Regions from separate parts of the Clostridium sp. CM036 genome, predicted to be linked through region 1. Evidence: riboswitches for the same ligand, from Rfam matches in the RefSeq annotation. Region 1 holds a riboswitch; the other holds the start of a gene.
What was found. A riboswitch is a leader RNA that binds a small molecule or an ion and turns the genes downstream of it on or off. The one in region 1 is predicted to bind cobalamin.
Positions count from the first base shown of each region.

Region 2: another riboswitch for cobalamin. It lies ahead of ACWJKE_RS08980 (sirohydrochlorin cobaltochelatase); the one in region 1 lies ahead of ACWJKE_RS10210 (YitT family protein).

Region 1 covers NZ_CM143652.1:2,166,240-2,174,774, forward strand. The annotation lists gene ACWJKE_RS10170 (ABC transporter ATP-binding protein) at 1-730, opposite strand, end outside; gene ACWJKE_RS10175 (MarR family winged helix-turn-helix transcriptional regulator) at 767-1,201, opposite strand; gene ACWJKE_RS10180 (hypothetical protein) at 1,397-1,663, shown strand; gene ACWJKE_RS10185 (CoA-binding protein) at 1,843-2,214, shown strand; gene ACWJKE_RS10190 (hypothetical protein) at 2,450-2,797, shown strand; gene ACWJKE_RS10195 (thioesterase family protein) at 3,027-3,413, shown strand; gene ACWJKE_RS10200 (ribonuclease J) at 3,629-5,293, opposite strand; gene ACWJKE_RS10205 (DUF3842 family protein) at 5,542-5,970, shown strand; gene ACWJKE_RS10210 (YitT family protein) at 6,111-6,962, opposite strand; cobalamin riboswitch at 7,162-7,349, opposite strand; gene ACWJKE_RS10215 (hypothetical protein) at 7,340-7,504, opposite strand; gene ACWJKE_RS10220 (cob(I)yrinic acid a,c-diamide adenosyltransferase) at 7,568-8,107, opposite strand; gene ACWJKE_RS10225 (DUF6262 family protein) at 8,202-8,535, opposite strand, start outside.
Region 2 covers NZ_CM143652.1:1,901,749-1,910,283, forward strand. The annotation lists gene ACWJKE_RS08970 (cobyrinate a,c-diamide synthase) at 1-327, opposite strand, end outside; gene ACWJKE_RS08975 (pyridoxal phosphate-dependent aminotransferase) at 369-1,487, opposite strand; gene ACWJKE_RS08980 (sirohydrochlorin cobaltochelatase) at 1,557-2,390, opposite strand; cobalamin riboswitch at 2,536-2,720, opposite strand; gene ACWJKE_RS08985 (transposase) at 2,934-3,845, shown strand; gene cobS (adenosylcobinamide-GDP ribazoletransferase) at 4,168-4,920, opposite strand; gene cobC (alpha-ribazole phosphatase) at 5,039-5,629, opposite strand; gene cobT (nicotinate-nucleotide--dimethylbenzimidazole phosphoribosyltransferase) at 5,649-6,731, opposite strand; gene ACWJKE_RS09005 (DUF3892 domain-containing protein) at 6,922-7,182, opposite strand; gene ACWJKE_RS09010 (metal ABC transporter ATP-binding protein) at 7,504-8,163, shown strand; gene ACWJKE_RS09015 (metal ABC transporter permease) at 8,173-8,535, shown strand, end outside.

The DNA of each region.
Region 1 (8,535 bases):
TATTCATAAGATCAGTATTTGCATCATCAAATCTAGCCTTTTCAGTATCTATACGATTAAATGCACGTACAACCCTAATACCAGTAAGTCCTTCACGTAATACAAGATTCAATTTATCTATCTTCACTTGCATTAATTTAAATAATGGCATAGCGAATTTAAGGGTTATTCCAATAATAATTCCAAGTAACGGAATTACAACTGCAAAAATCCAGGTTAAATGTGCGTCCTCTCTTAAAGCCATAACAATACCACCTATAGCAGTTAAAGGTGCAAAAAGCATAATAGAAAAAATCATTACAGTTGCTGTTTGAACCTGAGTAACATCATTTGTAGTCCTTGTTATAAGGGTTGCAGTACCGACCTTATCAAACTCATGCAGCGAAAACCCTTCAACTTTAGCAAACAATTTATTACGAATAATCCTGCCAAACCCTACAGCAGTTCTTGACGATAGGAATGCAGCTACAACTGAGCATATAGCTCCACCTGCTGAGAATAATAGCATAAGTCCGCCTATTCTAATAATATAATCTATTCCTTTATAAGTTCCACTGAATCCTAAAAATGAAATAGTTTGAACTACATCCTTTTGTACTATACCTTTATCAACTATATTAGCCATTAAGGTTGGCAAATATAGGTTCGCAAGTACTTGAGTAAAAATCAATATAACTATTAGCACTATTTGCAATGTGTATTCTTTTAAAAATCTAAATAATTTAATCAAAAGTATCATCTCCATTCATTTGTTATTGCATTATTTTTATTGGTCATTTAAAAGCTTCTTAAGTGTATCTAAGCCTTCAAATATTTTATGAAGTTCTTCTGTACTTCCCTTACTCATTATATCTGCAATGTTTTTTTCAAATTGGTTATGAAAGTTTTTATGCATCTCTTTAAAGTTTGGTGACATACTTACGTAGACTACCCTCTTATCCACATCGCTTCTTTCTCTTACTACCATTTCCTGCTTTTCAAGCCTATCAATAATTCCAGAGACTGTACTATTTGATAAACAAAGCTCATTGCTAAGTTCTGTTATCTTAAGTTTCTTTTTTTTACTTAAAAGTCCCAAAACCATACCTTGAGGCGCAGAAATACCTGTATCACAAAGAACTTTACTCATATTATGTTTAAATAGCTGCATAACCTCTTGAAAAAGTCTTGCAACTTCTACGCTTTCATTTATTTTTTTCACTTAATTACCCCCTTAAATGTATTTCGTGTACTAATATTTCGTATCCGTATATTTAGCTTACGAATTATATTATAATCCCATATATATTTTATGTCAATACATTTTCACATACCCTTAAATTGGACTTTAGGATATTTTACCTTTGCCAAGCCCTAGAGTTTAAGTTATAATTTTATAAATAATGGAGGTGTGTTTATGAATGTTGATTTTTCTAATATTAATCTGAATACCATTATTATGGTTGCATTAGCTATATTACTTGCTTATCTTGGTATTGCAGTATTTAAAATAATTGGAAGGATATTAAGCATTACACTCGGTGTCTTCCTTTTAATATATGTCCTTAAACAAATAGGTATTGCAATACCTGTATTAACTGATTTTCTTAGCTATCTTTTACAGGTGATAAATCCAATTATCGATAATATAAGACATTTAGTTACTTCTGTAAATTTTAAATAGGCATATAATTCAGTTAGGTTTTTTATGTTTCATAGTGAAATAAAAAAAGCGAAGAACAGATTATCCAAATTTCTTTTGATAAAATAACAATAAAAAAACATGCTAATTAGCATGTTTTTTTTATCGCTACTAGGGAATGATAATATTATAGAAATTAATTTTATTAGGAGATGACAACATTGGATGCTAGTCAATTTTTAAATTATAAAAACTGGGTTGTAGTTGGGGATGTATTAAACCCTTCCAAATATGCTTATAAAATATTGAATTCCTTAAAAAAACATGGATTTAACGTAGTGGGGGTAAATCCATCTATTGAAAATGAGGGGATTTATACCACCCTAAGTGATATACCCTACAAGGTAGAAGTTTTAGATTTATGCATTAATCCATATAAAGGTATTAAAATTCTTCATGAAGCCCATGATTTAAAAATAGATAAAGTCCTTATTCAACCAGGAGCTGAAAGCCCTGAAATAATTAATTTTTGTAAATCAAGTGGAATGCAAGTAATAGATGGATGTGCCTTAGTAGAATTATCAAAAATATAAACCAAATAAAATCTTTCCTCCCCATATACCGTTTTGTAAACTCAACATAAATAAGTTTTGCACATTTTTAGAAATATTGCAGAAATTTGCAGAATAATTATTACCAATGATAACACAATATTACAAAATAATGTATTGCTTTGTGGTATAATTAAAATATTGCGGATAGGCATTTTACCTTTATATGTAAATTATCTAACCGGCATTGTTTTATACTATAGCGGGAGGGGAATATATGGAATTAAACACATTAGAAAGCGAGATGCTAATTGACATTTACGATGCTGATATGTTGCCAGGAATGTCATTCGAAATTGAAAATTACAATTTAACAGAGGAAGATCCAAAAGAGAAGAATCAAGAATTTGCTTCCTATTTGGGAAAATTAAAAAGGTTAGGTTTTGTAAAATATGAAGAGAAAGAAGCCTTTGTAAAATGTGGAAGTCGTAGCCCTAAATATAATAATAATGTAGTTATGATTTGTGAAGATAAAATACACATTGATTCCAAAGGAATAAAATTAGTAGAGTTGTATAATTACAGTAATTCCGAAATTCAAAGAAAACTGTATAGATGTGGCTAAATAATTAGCCCAAACAGTAAGAAATGAATTATTCGTTATGATATTATTTCAATTTGAATATTTTAAAAGATCATATAACCATGCAATTAAACAATAGAATTCCAGTAATGGGGTTCTATTTTAATTTATATCATAAGACATATCATAATAACACTATCCTAAAGGTGTTAACATGGTATAATAAGGTATTGGTATAGTAAAAAATAATAAACGGAATGGAGTGATAAAATTGGAATTCAATTTTAATAAAGACTTGAAATTTACTATGGAGCAGACTATTAACAGCAGTGACACCGCGATTTCTTATGGATCTGGAAGTCTAGATGTTTATGCTACTCCAGCTATGACAGCGCTTATGGAGAATGCAGCAACAAATTGTGTTCAACGAAATTTACCTGATGGGTTCACAACCGTCGGTATAGAGATTAGTGTTAAACACATAAAGGCAACACCTGTTGGCGTTAAGGTTAGAGCTGAAGCCTTATTATCAAAGGCAGAAGGCAAAAAATTGTTCTTTAAGGTGGAAGCCTATGATGACATGGGTAAAATAGGTGAAGGAATTCATATAAGGTACATAGTAAATTCTGAAGAATTCATGAAAAAAACAGCACGTTAAATCATAACCTGCGATTCTGTTCATCATCTTCGATGCTACAATATCACAATTAAGACTGTACCTAACAGGGCAGTCTTTTGTTATGTTAAAAATTAATACTATTTTTAGATACAATAGCAATATAAAAAAGCAGTAGAACTAACTACTGCAATTTTTTAGTTTTACTATATGATTTTTGCTGGCCTTTTGTATATACCACCAGCTTAAAAAAACTGTTAAATCTCCATAATAATTGGAAGAATAATTGGCCTACGCTTTGTTTTTTCATACAAATATCGCTCTGTGGATTTTTTTATATTAGATTTTAATACATACCATTCAATAATTTTCTTGTCTAAGCACTTATTAAGCTCAACCCTAACAATTTCTTTTACTTCACTAATTAATTCATCCGATTCCTTTGCATATATAAATCCGCGAGTTATTATGTCTGGTCCCGCAATAATACTATAAGATTCGCGTTCTAAAGTAACCACAACAGTGAGCATGCCATCTTCTGCTAAGTGCTTTCTATCTCTAAGCACTATGCTTCCAACATCCCCAACACCAAGTCCATCTACAAATACAGATCCAGTGTGTACCCGTCCTGTTACTTTAGCTTCATCCTTTGTAAGTTCTAAAACCTGCCCTGTTTCCATAGTAAATATATCTTTGCCTTGCATACCTAATTCTTGTGCTAACTTAGCATGGTGACTTAAATGTCTGTATTCACCATGAACTGGCATAAAATATTTAGGATGAACTAATGCGTGAATTAATTTCAATTCTTCTTGATATGCGTGACCGGATACATGCACTTCTTCTAAATCCTCATAAATTACCTCTGCCCCTTTTTTGAATAGCTCATTGATTACTCTAGATATAAGTTTCTCATTGCCTGGAATTGGAGATGCAGAAATAACAAATAAATCCTCTGGTTCAAGGGTGATTTTCCTATGAGTAGCAAAAGCCATTCTAGCAAGTCCTGCCATAGGTTCGCCCTGACTTCCGGTAGTTATTATTGTAATATTTTTATTGTGGTAATTTTGCATATCATCTATACCTATAATGTAACCTTCTGGTACATGGAGATATCCAAGTTCAATAGCTACTTGTGAGATATTGTCCATACTCCTCCCACTAAAAACAATTTTTCTACCATGTTTCACAGAGGCGTCTACGATCTGCTGTATTCTGTGAATATTTGAAGCAAATGTAGCTACAATAACCCTTCCCTCTGCATTAGAAATTATTCTAGTTAGAGTCTTCCCTATAGTTTTTTCAGAAATTGTATGCCCTTCACGTTCCACATTCGTGCTATCCGCCATAAGAAGTAGCACGCCCTCTTTACCTAAATTTGAGATACGTTCAAGATCCATGACCAATCCATCAATGGGGGTATAATCAATTTTGAAGTCACCAGTATGTAATATAACACCTAGTGGTGAGTGGATGGCAATAGCACAGGAGTCTGCTATGCTGTGAGTAACCCTTATGAATTCAACTTTAAGATTTTGTAGTTCTATTGTTTCTCCAGCATTTACATTGTGAAGTTCACAATTAGATAATATATTGTGCTCCTTTAGTTTATTTTCAATTAGCCCTAACGTTAACCTAGTACCATAAATAGGTACATTCAATTGTTTTAGAATGTACGGAAGCGACCCTATATGATCTTCATGTCCATGAGTTAAAAAAATACCTTTTACTTTTTCTGCATTATTTTTTAAATAAGTTATATCTGGAATTACTAAATCTACACCATACATTTCCTCATCAGGAAAGGCTATACCACAGTCTATAACAATGATTTCATTCGCATATTCAAAAGCTGTTATATTCTTACCTATTTCTCCAAGGCCTCCTAAAGGAATAACCTTTATACTTTCCTCGTTTTTCACTAAATTCTCCCCTTCATTTATATCAATTATATTATTAATATTATTTTCTTTATTTTGCCTCGAATTATAAAATTAATACCTTTATGGGAGAATTTTTTTTGCTTTTTTATAATCATTTTATTTATACCAACGTTGTAATTTTATTTGAACTAAACACAGAATATACATAAACATTATAGTATAATAATATTATCTATATAAAAATAGATTTCATTATATTATAAATTTTATTTTTTGGAGGTATTACCATGAAAATAGCTGTAATAGACGCACAAGGGGCAGGTCTTGGTCAAACAATCATAAAAAAAATTCGTAAAGAAATTAGCCTAGATATCTATATTGTTGCACTTGGTACAAATACATTTGCTTGTTCAAATATGGTAAGAGCTGGTGCAAATATTGGTATAAGTGGAGAGGAATCAATTTGCTCATTTTGCAAGAAAAATAAAATTGATAGCATAATCGGTCCAATTGGAATAATATGTAGTGGTGGCATTAACGGTGAAATTACCCCCATGATTGCCACGTCAATATTTAATATGGATTGTACTAAATATATACTTCCACTACAAAAACATGGTATTTATATACCAGGCACAAGGAATATGCAAATCAAGGATATAATTGAAGAGATTGTACTTGATATAAAAAGTAATATAAAATATCATTTTATATAAGAAGGTTTATACATAATATTTAAAAGACTTTATTAATTCTTGGGTTAAGACTTCTGTCGGTATTCCATAACTAACAATTTTGCCTGCTTTCATGGCATAAATGTTGTTAATCCGCTCTATTAGCTATCTAAAATTTTTATTTAATGTTTTAAGGATTTAAATCCGTATCCAAAGACTTCATAAATATTATTCACTGTTACAAAAGCATCCTTATCAACAAATTTTATGAATTTTTTAAGTGTTATAAACTCCCTTCTTCCTACTATAACCACAACAACTTCTTTATCCTCATCTGAAAAATCCCCTACTCCGTTATATACAGTAGATGTTTTATCTAGCTTTTCTCTTATATATTTTCTTATCTTATCGCTGTTCTTACTTATAATTGTAACTTCTTTGCACACATTTATTCCATCTATGATGTGGTCTATAAGAAAGCCATTAATTATAACTCCGAGCATTGCATATAATGATAGCTTAATTCCAAAAGCAAAAACTGCCATTAAAATTATAATTAAATCACATATTAAAACTCCTTTTCCTAAATTTATATGAAAAAATTCATTTAATATCTTAGCTAAGATATCTGTCCCCCCTGTTGAAGCGTTTTGATCAAAGACTATAGCTGTACCTATTCCTGATATTAGTATTCCAAATATAAGTTCCAGTAAAATATCTCCTGTAATTGAATTATTAATAGGTATAAACTTTTGAAATACAATTATAATACCTCCTACACCAAAGCTTGCATACACACTTTTTCCACCAAAACTCTTTCCGATAGCAATAAATGCTATTACAAACAAAATAAGGTTTATTATCATCATTATCCAACCTACGGATAACCCCCCTGTAAATTTATTTATAACTATTGCTAATCCATTCGCCCCACCTGTCGCTAAATTATTTGGCATTAAAAAGAAATATAAACCTGCTGATACCATAAGCATTCCTATGTTTATAAGCGCAAATTCCTTTATCTTTATTTGCATAATATGCCTCCTTATAATTATCAATTGTATTACCTATCCTCTGTAAAATAATCATAATTTCTTTCTCAACGAAAAATTAAGCCCTTTAGCATTTATGCTAAGGGCTTGATAATAATACCAACCATATTTGTAAAAAATGCAAAATTTAAAATGCATTTTCATACAAATATGCGTCACACCCCCTATCACTCGTAACGTTCTTGGTGTATTAATGAAGGCAGGTCTTCTGACTTTGGATCATAGTCGCTTTAATCCTTCCCAACAAAATTGTCAGTGGTATAATTTAAAGCTTCTCACCATTACAGCGGCGGGACCGTTCAGGCTTTTCACCTGGTTCCCTTTTAAATGAAATGCAAAACATCTCATACCTTTATATGCTATATTAAATTACTTTCTTTTAATCTCTTCCATAAAACCTTTTTTAATTGAGCTTTATTTATAACAGAGTTTTTATTAAATTCTTCCACAATAACCATATCGGCTTCTCTATTCCCCGTTATATTGACAATAAATTCTTTGCCTAAGTTTTTGTACGTATTCATAATAATTCCCCCTTCAAACTCTAAATATTATTAACTTAATTTTAGAATTTGAGGTGGTTATAATCAAAACTCTATACCCTCTCTAGATGGTATTCCTTCGTTAAAATAATGTTTAATATCCTTCATCTCAGTTACAAGGTTTGCTTTATCTATTATAGCTTTAGGTACGTCTCTCCCTGTTAAAATCAATTCTATATTACCAGGTTTATTCTCCATTAATTCTAGTAGTTGTTCTTCACTTATTAGTTGATTGTTCAACGCTCCCATTACCTCATCCATGATAAGTATGTCGCATTTTTCTTCTTTTAATGCTTCCCTGCAAAATTCATACCCCTTTTGTACTTCTTCTTTTAATTCATTTTTTTCCTCTGCATTTAACGTCCAAAAAAAACCTCTTTTTTTCTCAAACCTAAATATGTTAAAAAAGGGAGCCAATTTTTTTGCACTTTCAATTTCACCAGTTTTACTTCCCTTCAAAAACTGTACCATAAATACAGTATATCCATTTCCTGCTGCACGTACAGCTAGTCCTACAGCTGCAGTCGTTTTCCCCTTGCCATTCCCCGTATAAATTTGAACATATCCGTTTTTTAATTTCCCCATTATATTCATTTCTCCTTTTAATATCTCGTGTACAAGATAGTAAGCCTCTTGTCATAGCTATGTTTGCACATAAACTACATATAAACAATGTAGTTTATAATTTTTCATATAACTTACCTCTAAGAATCTCTAATTGCTCTTTTAACTTCCTATTCTCTTCTTCAAGTTCTTTAATCTTTTTATCCTTAGCCATTATGATAATGTCTTTAGATTTAGCTGTTTTATCATATTTAGCTCTTTGATTCATAGTCCTACTCGTTTGATTATCCCTAAGTTCCTCAATTCTTTTCTTAGTCTCTTCATTATTATAAAGAAAAGTTTTAGAAATCCCACCTAATTGAGAAACACTATTGAAGTTGATTTTCTGTTCAGTCAAAGAAAGTTCCCTAATGGCTTTATCCACCTTTTCCAAAGTAATCTTACTTTTA
Region 2 (8,535 bases), 260 kb from region 1:
GTCTAAAACCTTTGACACGTGATACGTAGAATAGGATGTATTTATGCCTTTTCCATCATATAAACCCATTACACCTTCGACTACACCCAATTCTCCGCATCCTCTAGAAAAGCTAGCCTTAACTCCCGCCTCTCCCATAAGATACAAATCCAAATTTCTTGAACCTTTACCTGTTATCTTTGTATGAAAAGCTGAGTCTATATAATCAGGTCCTACTTTATACCCTTGTATCTCAAATCCCCTATTTTTAAACGCTTTCATAATTCCGAGTGTTACTGTGGTCTTACCACCACCACTTGAATCTGAAGCTATGACTATACTCTTCATTTATATTCACATCCTTTTGCGGACTATCCCCTAATGTGCAATTAGTTGTTAACTGTCCCCAATGTTTTCACTATCAATTCTAAGTTTTTCAAACACTGAATCAATTTTCCATTCCTATCATTATCCTTAATAGCAAGCCTTACATATTGTTTATCTAGTCCTCTAAAATTATCTGCTTTTCTTATAACAAATCCTTGAGCTAGGCATAGTTTATAAAGTGTCCCTGAGTCTAGTCCTTTTAATTTGCATAATACATAATTTCCATAGGTTAAATACACTTTATCTATAAATGAAATATTTTCAAGTGATCTTATAAACCTAGGCCTTTCCGCTCTTATCCACTCTTTGCTTTTTTCAATATAAACGTTATCTTTTAACACATGACGTGCAGCCATTTCTGCAAAACAGTTTATGTTCCAGGGGTTTTGTTTTTCTTTAACTTTTTTTAATAGGTCTACGTTACTACTTATTCCATACCCAAACCTTATACCAGGCATCGCAAAAAATTTGGTTAATGCTCTTATTATAAATAAACATTTGTATGTTTTAACTTTTTCACTGAAACTGTGCTGTGAATCTCCAGTAAATTCTATAAAAGCCTCATCTATTATTATGACTTTGTCGTTACATTCACAATATTCAAGAATTTTTTGAAACTCAGCCTTATTTATGATATTGCCATTGGGGTTATTTGGATTACCTAAAACCACACCTTCTACACTCTGTAATCTATTAAGAATATCCTCATAATCATAGGAAAGCTCAGCATATTCATGCTTTAATAAGGTATTCTCATTAATCTTCTCTTTTAAATAAGAGTACTCTATACTACAATTCCACTTTTTAGCATCAATTTCGTACTCTACAAAAGATGGCACCACAATTAGTAGATTTTTATGACAAGCTATAACTAAGTCAATTATTTCTGCAGCCCCATTTCCTAAAACAAAATATTCTTTTGGGCAATCAATGTATTCTTTTAATTCTTTCAATACCTCCCTATATTGAATATCTGGATATCTTGTTAAAGCATCTACGGCTTCACTAATGTTATCAGTGAAACTTTTAGGAACCCCTAATGGATTAATATTAGAACTGTAATCTATTAATTCTCGCCCCTCAAGTAATCCATTAGTATAAACATCTCCACCATGTATCATTGAATACCTTCCTTTCTACTTGTAACTCTCATCTACCGTACTTTTGTTACTTATAACTTACGCAGAATTTTAATTTCCCTTATGTGTTTTCCCTACATTCTTGAACTTTTCATTAATTACATCATTAATGTGCTGTATATAAATGTCTTGAACGTCACTATTTTCCCCTAACCCATGCAGATATATTTTAACTTTAAACCCTTTTGCCTCTAAAATACTCTTCCAGGAGTCCTCTGCATCTCCCGCCATGTCATTCTTGGCATGGTCTCCTGCTACAAGCAGTAGTGGCATTAAAGTGACTTCGCTAATACTCTGAGTAGTAACATTAGGTATTACTCTTTCCAAAGTTGGATACCCTTCCACGGTTGCTACATGTACATTGTTAAAACCTCTATCCCTTAAAACGCTTTCAAAACAGCAATATACTGCATTTGCAATATGGTTTGTACCATGCCCCATCAAAATTACTGTATCCATTGGTTGCAATTGCTTTGATAGAGCATCCACCATTATTGAGTAATCATCTGGCACGCCTGCTTCTTCTCCCTTAAAACATAAAAGAGGTCTTCCTATTAAGATATTTTTAAATGCTTTACATTCTTTGTATCTATTAACTACATTATTTATATAATCAAATTCTACTCCAGGAATAACATGCAAAGGCTGAACAATTACCTCATTATATCCTTCGCTTTTTAACTTTTCCAAAGCTTCTTCTGGAGTATCTACATGAATATTATCCCTATTCTTAAGTACTCTAAGAATAATATGTGAAGTAAATGCTCTTCTTATATCATAATCTTCAAAAGTATGTCTTATTTTATCTTCTATTGCATCGATAGTTACTTTTCTTGCATCTTCATGTGTTGTTCCAAAACTTACAATTAAAATTGCCTTCTTCATTTCGATCATCCACCTTGCTAAATATTTTCCGAAATCTATCATAACATTTACATATAATGCTTTTTAAAACAAAAAAAATAGTACGCATACGATAGCGACTACTTTTTAATTAATCCATAATTAAATAGTTCTTTCCCTCCGAAAGCTTGTTAACATCATTTAGGCAGGTCTCCTGGCTTTTGATTCTTCCTTTAATTATCCTTCCTCATTTTTAATTTACGAAGTAGCATTTAAAAGTTTTTCATCAATTACAGTAGCGGGGGCTGCTGCGGATTTAAACCGCATTCCCTTTTCACCTATTTCAAGGCACCTAAAATCATATTCAATTCTCTATTAATTCTAGTTTATTATATTTAAGCCGTACTGTCAATATTTAGAGTGTCTCCTTAGTTTAATAGGCAAAAAAATGATTCAGAAAAATAGTTAGGGACGGTTAACAACTATTTAAATTATTTATATATATATATTAGCTTAAGATTATGAATATCATCCCGATTCATAGGCAATAATTCAAATAAAAATCTATGAGGAAGGGTGATTTTAATGCCAAGAAAGGCAAGAGAAAAAACAGATGACTCGATATTTCATATTATGTGCAAAAGTATCAGCGAAATAAATTTATTCAAGGATGATGAGGATAAGAACAAGTATTTATCACTTGTAAAAAAGTATAAATATCTCTATAATTTTAAAATCTACGGTTACTGTCTTATGGATAACCATTCTCATTTAATGATTGATGCTAATGGCACTGATATATCAAAGGCAATGCATGGAATAAATTTTTCTTATGCAATGTACTTTAATAAAAAATATAAAAGGGAAGGACATCTTTTTAAAGATAGATTTAAGAGTAAAATAGTTAATAATGAACGATATTTGAAGACTTTATCTCTATATATACACAATAATCCTACGGATATAGATGAATATAAAAATTGTCCTGAAAAATATGCTTTTTCTAGTCTAGCCATATTTTTAGGAAAAAGACATGATTCTTTTAAATTAGTTGATTATGGATTTATTATGAGCTCTTTTGGTAATAACCTAAAAAATGCAAGAAAGAATTACTATAATCTTGTCTTTCGCTGTAATGGAGAAAAATTAAAACAAGAAATAGAATTTAAAGATGAAAAATCAGAGTATAAATGTGAACGAAAAATACTTGTAAGGAACTTTAAGCCAGAAGATATAATAGAATATATAGCGTCAAAGATGAATGTATCAAAGACTCATCTTTATATGAAGTACAGCAGAAAGCTTGTACGGGCAAAAGCCTTAACCGTTGTTCTAATGAGGAGCCTCTGTAATTTTAAATCTAGCGATATATCCAGCACTCTTGGAAACATTACACAGGCTAGAGTATCAAAATTAAGCACTATTGGCATCGAATTAATTGGAACAGAAGATAAATATGAGAATATTATCATGGATTTTATTAAACGTTATGCTTAGTAATAATTTATTAATATAATCTTCAATATTATGATTAATAACTTAATGACAATCATTAAAATTCATTCTAATTATTTACTTTAACCTACCTATTTATTAAATCTGTTATATTAAATAAAAAAAATTAGAATAACAGATGGATATATGCATTTAATAAACATGGACAAGTATCAAAAATATACATTTTACTTATGTATAATATAAAAATAATTAAAATTAGTGTTCAATAAATTAATTCAACGATAAAAAGGTACAAGTTTCCATAAACAACTTGCACCCAATTATAATATAAATAATTGTTAACCGTCCCCATTATCTTACCTTAACTTATTGCTATAAATAAGATCATAGTTAGAATTTCAACTAATTCATTATTAGCTCCTAAGCTATCTCCCGTAAGTCCCGTAATTTTACTCTCGCAAAACTTATTAAATAGGAAACTTAAAAGTAACGCTGATAGTATCAATATAACACTTTTGTTAAATCCTATTAATAAGGTTCCAAATACAATAGTTATAATACCTGAAATTACCACCCTTTTGATGTCAATATTTCCAATAAATATATTACCCGAGCCTGTTTCTTTAGCATTCTTACCAATAAAAGATATAAAAACAACGGTAAATCTTGCAATTATTGGCGTTGCAATTAATATGAGTGGTAAATTCTTTCCTATGATAGTGCAGACCGCTGCATATCGTGCTAACATATCAAATACTATAGCAATAGTTGCATAAGTGCCTACTGTGCTGTCCTTCATAATTTCTATTATTTTATGTTTGTCTCCTTTAAACGAAAAGAAACCATCACAAGTATCTCCAAGTCCATCCACATGTAATCCTCCAGTAATAACTATCGGTATAATAACTACAAATATTGCTGTAATATCTACTGGCAGCACTTTTATTAATATATAATAAGTTATCCACTGGACAATTCCTATAAATAATCCTACCACCGGAAAAAATACAGATCCCCGCCTAAAGTTTTCCTTGTCACAGTTTAAACTTTTATTTATAGGTATCCGTGTGAAGAATTGGAAAAACAGTAAAAAATCATTTAAATATTCTCTCATTTTATTTGCTCGCAAAGACTTGTCCTTGCAAAGCTCACCTCTTTCCTAAATAGTAATGTTTATTTTAATTTTAAAGTTAATCGGCAAGAACTAAATATACCTCAAATCAATTTTCTAACTATGCATTATGAATAATAGCATCAATATATAAATTACCATATTCATATTTTATAATGCTTATATCCCCATTTTTACAACCAAATTTCCAAAACAAATCTATATTTTCATTCATAATATAACAATATATAGCTCTTATGACTCCCGAATGAGCGCATATTAAAATATTATCGCATTCTAGCTTTTTAATATGCTCCATAAAGTTCTTAACTCTTTCACATAGTTTAATATAACTTTCTCCATTCGGAGGTACAAATTCTTTCCAATTATTTTGCCAACAAATACACTGTTGGGGATATGAAACTTTAATTTCCTCGTATGTTTTCCCTTCAAAATCTCCAAAATCAGTTTCATTTATTCTATTATCTTGTATAACTGCAATTTCCTGTTGTCCTAAAACTAACTTTGCCATCTCTAAAGTTCTTTTTTTATCACTAACGTATACTCTATCTAATTTTATGCCATCAAAGAAATCTTTAGCCTTATTGCCTTGAGCTATGCCAATTTCATTTAGACTTATATCCAAATTACCATAATAAGACCCTTTTCTATTTTCTTCAGTCTGGCCATGTCTTAACAAATAAATATTCATAAATTCTCACACCTAAATTTTACCCTACGGTATTCTCCCTTATATCTATATACTTTTTACTATCAAGCGTTGCCTCTTCAAATGTCCCCATATTATCCATAGTGAAAAGCGCCGCCTCAATTATATTAAAAGCAAGTGGACAACCTGACCCTTCCCCCAGTCTCATGTTCAAATTAAGCATAGGTTTTAATCCTATTTCCTTCATTATAAAAGCTGCCCCCGGTTCCGCAGATAAGTGAGATGCAAATATATATTCCTTCACTAATGGGTTTAGTCTATAAGCACATAATGCAGCTGCTGAGGCTATAAATCCATCAATAACAATAGGCACCCTATTCTTCGCAGCTGACAGGAAGCACCCACATAGTCCCGCAATATCAAATCCTCCAACTTTTGAAAGTACATCGATAACATCATTTTTATCTGGTTTATTTACTTCAATAGCTTTCTTAATTACCCTCTTTTTATTAATAAATTGCTCCTGCGTAATTCCTGAACCTTTACCTACTGACACCTCTACTTCAAGTCCTGAAAGAACGCTCAAAATTGCTGCACTTGTGGCAGTATTTCCTACCCCCATTTCCCCGGTACCAAACAAATCATACCCCTTACGCGCTAAATCATCAACTGTATCGATTCCAACCTCTATAGCTTTAATTGTTTGCTCCCTAGTCATTGCGGGCCCCTTCATCATGTTCATGGTACCATATGCAATTTTTTTATTTACAATTTTAGGATTGTTAAAGTCTGCATCAACGCCTATATCTACAACTGTAATCTCACTTCCAACAAATTTTGATAAAACATATACACCCGTGATTTTTTTAGTGAAATTATTAGTAACTATAGCCGTTACGTTTTTAGGACAGTTAGACACATCTTCTTCCACCACTCCATTATCGCTGCACATTATAACTACATTCTTTTTATTAATTTTATTATGTATGTCTCCAGTAATCCCTGCCATCTTAGCTATAATATTTTCTATTTCACCAAGACTTCCTATAGGTTTTGATAAACTATCAAGTCTATCCCACGCTTTTTTCATAGCCTCTTTATTTAGTGGTTTAATGCACTGTAATGTGTTGTTTAGCAATACCATTTGTTTACCCTCCTGCTTATATAGTTATTACATAATATTAACACATTTAAACACACCTTCCCCCTTTTTCAAAGGAAAAACTTTTTGGATATAAATTACAGCTAACAACTAATGTGAATTAGTTGTTAACCGTCCCTCATTAAAAACATTAAAAAACAGGGACATTCGTTATCCCTGTTTTTTAATGTTTTTAATAGATATCATTATCATCTATAACTGGTAAATTGTCTAAATTATTGGATTTATCTTGATCAGGTAGACTTTTTAAAAATTCTTCACCTTTTTTTGAAGTTGAGACAGATACTCCAATTATATTTCCTTGTTTTGCAAGCAGCACTGCTTGTTCTTTTGAAACTATTTCTCCATTTTCAAGTTCGTAAGCTGTAATTTCTCCTTGATTGTCTTTCGCTACTCTACTAATAACATGAGCTGAGATTTCGTTTTTATTCAAAATAACACTACCTTTCTTAATACATATAAACATGTATCTCTTATTGGTAGATACTTAAACAATATTATATATACTTTTAAATTAAGTATCGCCATAAATTAAGTATCGCCATATACAGTTTTACCAATTATATAAATTTTATGAAAAATATTAATATATTTATTTACCAATAACACTAAGAGATTATTGCAAGTTATTCGCATTTGGGTGTATACTATTTGTTGCTACTATTTTTGTGCACATATTATTATTGCCTTTTGCATAGTTAATTTTGTAATAATTAATAGTTGTTAACTGAAAGAATTAGTGAGGAGGATTTACATGATTAACATAAAAAATTTATGTTTTACATATACAAATTCAAAGCCATATATATTAGATAAGGTTAATCTTAAAATTGAAAAAGGTAGCTACGTCTCAATACTAGGTGAAAATGGTAGTGCCAAGAGTACTTTAGTTAAATTAATATTGAACTTATTAAAACCTAATAGTGGTCAAATTATTATATTTACTTCTAAAATCGCATATGTAGCGCAAAAAGTTGAAAATTTTAATGCGCAGTTTCCTATAACAGTTTATGAGATGCTAAATTGCCACAGGAAAGTATTAAAGCTTAAAGATAAAAGTTTAATTTTAAAAAGTCTGCAAGCTGTAGGTATGGAAAGTCATACTCATACGCTTATTGGAAATCTTTCTGGAGGTCAGCAACAAAAAATCTTTATTGCTAGAAGTTTAATTGGTGACCCTGAGTTATTAATTTTAGATGAGCCTTCTACTGGTGTAGACATTCAAAGTATGGAAGATATATATAGAATTATTAAAGGCTTAAATAAAAACCTAGGTATTACAGTTGTTTCTGTAGAACATAATTTAAAAGCTGCATTAGATAATTCAACTGATATTTTTGAAATGGGTAATGGTAGCGGAATACTTTATAATATACATAATTATAAAAACAAATTAAATGAAGAAAGGGGGTAACATTACTTTATGTTTGAATATGGTTTTATGCAAAATGCTTTAATTGCATCAGTTTTAATTTCTATTTTGTTCCCAATTGTAGGGGTTTTTCTTGTATTAAAAAGGTATTCCATGATGGGAGATACTATGTCGCACGCCTCCTTCGCTGGGGTGGCTATTGGCTTAGTTCTTGGATATAACCCCATAATTTGTGCTTTTGTTTTTACAGCTCTATGCGGTTTATCTATTGAATTTTTAAGAGATTATTATAAAAAATACGCAGAATTGATTTTGGCAATTTTACTTACATTTAGTGTAGGTGTTGGTATAACTTTAGTAAGTACAGGCAAAGCAGGTGCCAATGTTAATTCTTATTTATTTGGAAGCATTCTG